DNA from 2 places in the Mesorhizobium sp. M0778 genome. Region 1 is predicted to be linked to the other one. Evidence: predicted binding sites of a transcription regulator. Region 1 holds the regulator's gene; the other holds the start of a gene.

Region 1 (2,201 bases):
ACGCTGACCATGCCGCGCGACGAACTGATCCGCGAATGCATGGCCATCGTCCGGCGCCGGCTGGACGATCCAGATCTTGACGTCCGCAGTGTCGCCCGCATCGCCCTGGCGATTCAGGGAATTACCGACTCCCCTGCACGCGCCATGCTGTGGTCGCCGATCACGCCCCAGACGGACATCGCCTTTGCCGACATGCTGGAAGATGAATTCGGCATCCCGGCCACGGTGGAGAACGACTGCAATATGATGGCGGTGGCTTTGCGCTGGCGCGATCCGGATCGCTATCGCGACGACTTCATCGCCATCCTGCTTTCGCACGGCATCGGCATGGGGCTGGTGTTGAAGGGCGAGCTGTTCACCGGCACGCATTCCTCGGGCGGCGAGTTTGGCCACATGATCCATCGTCCGGGCGGCGCGCTCTGCCGTTGCGGGCGGCGCGGCTGCATCGAGGCCTATGCCGGCAATTACGCCATCTGGCGCAACGCCACGCAGATGAGCGAAGACAGCCAACCGGTCGCCGACGTCAGCGACGCCGACATGCGCGCGCTGGCGGTTCGGGCGCGCGAGAAGGACGGGCCGGAACGCGAAGCCTACCGCAAGGCCGGCGAAGCGCTGGGTTTCGGTCTCGGCTCGCTGTTCGCGCTGATCGATCCGGCACCGGTCGCAATGGTCGGCGCCAGTGCCGCCGCCTTTGATCTGATCGAGCCGGCCTTGCGGAAGGCCATCGCCCAGACCGCCGGCGGCCAGCATACGGGCTCGATCTCCTTCGATACCGAGCCGAACGAATTGCCGCTGATCCGCGAAGGCTGTGCAATGCGGGCGTTAAGCTTCGTCGACCAGCAGATTTTCGCGCCGGGCGCGCAAATGAGGCCCGGCGTCAGAAAGAACGTAGCCTGACTGGGCGGGTCAATCTTCCCTGATCGCGTAGCCGGCACCGCGGATGGTGCGGATGACATCAGGCATGCGGCCGTTGTTGACGGCTTTGCGCAGCCGCCCGACATGCACGTCGACGGTGCGTTCGTCGATATAGATCGTCTCGCCCCAGACATTATCGAGTAACTGGCTGCGCGAGAAGACGCGGCCCGGATGCCGCATCATGAATTCGAGCAACCGGAATTCGGTCGGCCCGAGCCGGATCTCGGTCTTCTTGCGATACACCCTGTGCGATTCGCGATCGAGCACGATGTCGCCGACCTTCAGCACGCTGGACAGCACTTCCGGCTTGGCGCGGCGCAGCAGCGCCTTGACCCTGGCCATGAATTCCGGTGTCGAAAACGGTTTGACCAGATAGTCGTCGGCGCCGGTCGAAAGACCGCGTACCCGGTCGCTCTCCTCGCCGCGCGCGGTCAGCATGATGATCGGCAGCCGTTCGGTTTCGGGGCGCACCCGCAACCGGCGGCAGAGCTCGATGCCGGAAACCGCTGGTATCATCCAGTCGAGCACCAGAAGATCGGGCACATTCTCCTGCAAACGGATCTCGGCTTCGTCGCCGCGTGTCACCACCTCGACCTGGTAGCCTTCGGATTCGAGATTGTAGCGGAGCAGCACACCCAACGGCTCCTCGTCCTCCACCACCATTATGCGTGGTGCGATCATCGGCTGGGCACCCCCATCATGTCGCCGGTGCGGACATTGTCGTTTCGTCTTGCTTCGGACGATTGACCGGCAATTGCTCGCCGGTCAGCACATAATACGCATTTTCGGCGATGTTGGTGACATGGTCGCCGATCCGCTCCAGATTCTTGGCGCAGAACAGCAGATGCGTGCAAGCGGTGATGTTGCGCGGGTCTTCCATCATGTAGGTCAACAGTTCGCGGAACACCGACGTATATTTGACGTCGATGCGCTCGTCGGCGGCGCGTAGCTTGGCCAACGCGGCCGCATCGCCTGCAGCATACTCCTCGATGACGCCCTGCACCTGGATGAGCACCAGCTGCGCCATCGCATCGATGGAATGCGATAGGTCGCGCGGTGTGACGCTAAGGCCGACCGCACTCACACGCTTGGCGATATTCTTGGCAAGGTCGCCGATGCGTTCGAGATCGCCGGCCATGCGGATCGCCCCGACGACATGGCGCAGATCGTGGGCCATCGGCTGGCGCTTGGCGATCAGGGTGATGGCGCGGTCGTCCAGTTCGCGTTGACGCGCATCCATGATGGCATCGTCGGAAACGACGCGTTGCGCCAGCACGTTGTCAGAA
Region 2 (2,201 bases), on a different contig from region 1:
CCTGTCCTGCTCGGCGCAGGCGAGAGCCTTTTTGCCGGCATCGACATGCCCAAGCTCGGCTACCGCTGCAGCGAGCAGGTCGCGACGCCGAAGGCCACGCATGTCATCATCGAGCGCGCCTAGCTTGTTGCAGGGCGCTGCCCACGGAGGCAGCGCCCCTCCTCGCTGCTTTAGTCAGTATTTCTCCGGCACATACAGTTCGCGCGGCAGCACCTGACGTTCGTATTCGGGATTGAAGACGCGCTCCGGTAGTGTGATCTCCTCGTGCGGCACCTCCTCATAGGGCATTTGCTTGAGGAGATGGTCGATGCAATTCAGCCGCGCCCGCTTCTTGTCGTTGCCCTCGACGATGAACCAGGGAGCTTCCGGGATGTTGGTGCGGGCGAAGGTTTCTTCCTTGGCCTTGGTGTACTGCTCCCAGCGCACGCGCGACTGGAGGTCCATCGGCGACAATTTCCATTGCTTCATCGGGTCGTGGATGCGCATCAAAAAGCGCATCTGCTGCTCCTCATCGGTGATCGAAAACCAGTATTTGACAAGCGTAATGCCTGAGCGGAGGAGCATGCGTTCGAAATCCGGCACGTCGCGAAAGAACTCCTCGACCTGATCCGGCTGGGCAAAGCCCATCACCCGCTCGACGCCGGAGCGGTTGTACCAGGAGCGGTCGAACAGCACGATCTCACCGCCGGCCGGCAGATGCGGAACGTAGCGCTGGAAATACCATTGCGACTTCTCGCGCTCGGTCGGCGCCGGTAGTGCTACGACGCGGCAGATGCGCGGATTGAGCCGCTGGGTGATGCGCTTTATGACGCCACCCTTGCCCGCCGAGTCGCGGCCCTCGAATACCACGACGAGCTTCTTCTTGTGATAGGCGACCCAGGACTGCAGCTTGATCAATTCGGATTGCAACGTGATTAGATCCCGAAAATATTGCAGGCGGTCGATCGATGGCGGATGCGCATTCTTATAGATCTTGGCGATCTCCATCGACAGCGCCGGCTCAGAGATTTCCAGCTCATAATCTTCGTCGAGCGTGTCGGCGAGTTCCGCTTCCAGCCAGTCCCTGGCCGGGGAATTCTGTTTTATCTCGGTCATTTGCGCTGCTCCGCTTACAGGCCGTGTCGGCCGCTGTCAGGCGCTCTGCCGCCCGGCCCGGCGGCCGGAAATCGAAGCGCTGAACCGATGTTAGTATAGGCCAGCAATGACGGTTTTATTGCAGCCGCTGTTGCGCTGGCTGCGCGTCCAATCCGTAAGATGTGATCGATGTTGCCCTGCAACACGGGCGACAAGCGGAACGAATTATCCTACAAATGCCCGGTTCATTCAGGGCTGTCGTTTGAAACGCCCTTTCCCGATAAAATCATGAGGATACGACATGGAATACCGCACTCTCGGCCGTTCCGGGCTGAAGGTTTCGACGCTGACCATGGGCACCATGACGTTCGGCGGCGGCGGCGCGTTTTCGGCGGTCGGCAAGACCGACCTCGACGAGGCGCGCCGGATGATCGACCTTTGCATCGATGCCGGCATCAACGTCATCGACACCGCCAACGTTTATTCGAACGGGGTGTCAGAGGAGATCATCGGCGAGGCGCTCGGCGGCAAGCGCAAGGGCGACGTGTTGATCGCCTCCAAGGCGCGCATGCGGATCGGCAAAGGCCCCAATGATGAAGGCCTGTCGCGCTATCATCTGATCCGCGAATGCGAGAGGAGCCTGAAGCGCCTCAGGACCGATGTCATCGACATCTATTTCCTGCACGAGTGGGATGGCCTGACACCGCTCGAGGAAACCATCGCCGCGCTCGACACGCTGGTCGCGCAGGGCAAGGTCCGCTATGTCGGCTGTTCCAATTATTCCGGCTGGCAGGTGATGAAGGGGCTCGGTATCAGTGACCGTCATCACCAGCCGCGCTTCGTCACCCAGCAGATCCACTACACTCTGGAAGCCCGCGAGGCCGAGTATGAATTGTTGCCGATCTCGGTCGACCAGGGGCTCGGCGTGCTGGTCTGGAGCCCGCTCGCCGGCGGATTGCTGTCCGGCAAATATCACCGTGACCAGCCGACCGCCCGCCAGCTCAGCGGCTGGTCGGAACCGCCGATCCGCGACGAGGACCGGCTGTGGCGGATCGTCGACGTGCTGATCGATATCGGCAAGAACCACGGCGTGTCGGCAGCGCAGGTGGCGCTTGCCTGGTTGCTTG

What was found. The regulator PhoB, encoded in region 1, activates phosphate uptake and scavenging genes when phosphate is short. The targets are predictions, from matches to a motif close to TGTCATNNANCTGTCAT.
Region 2: a site for PhoB is predicted at 1,202-1,218, ahead of ppk2 (polyphosphate kinase 2). Genes of this name have one in related genera too.

The regions. Positions count from the first base shown of each region.
Region 1 covers NZ_JAMYPA010000001.1:534,344-536,544, reverse strand. Annotated here, with positions in the region: gene NKI22_RS02755 (ROK family protein) at 1-897, shown strand, start outside; gene phoB (phosphate regulon transcriptional regulator PhoB) at 907-1,596, opposite strand; gene phoU (phosphate signaling complex protein PhoU) at 1,613-2,201, opposite strand, start outside.
Region 2 covers NZ_JAMYPA010000011.1:84,469-86,669, reverse strand. Annotated here, with positions in the region: gene NKI22_RS17385 (dihydrofolate reductase family protein) at 1-123, shown strand, start outside; gene ppk2 (polyphosphate kinase 2) at 175-1,095, opposite strand; gene NKI22_RS17375 (aldo/keto reductase) at 1,376-2,201, shown strand, end outside.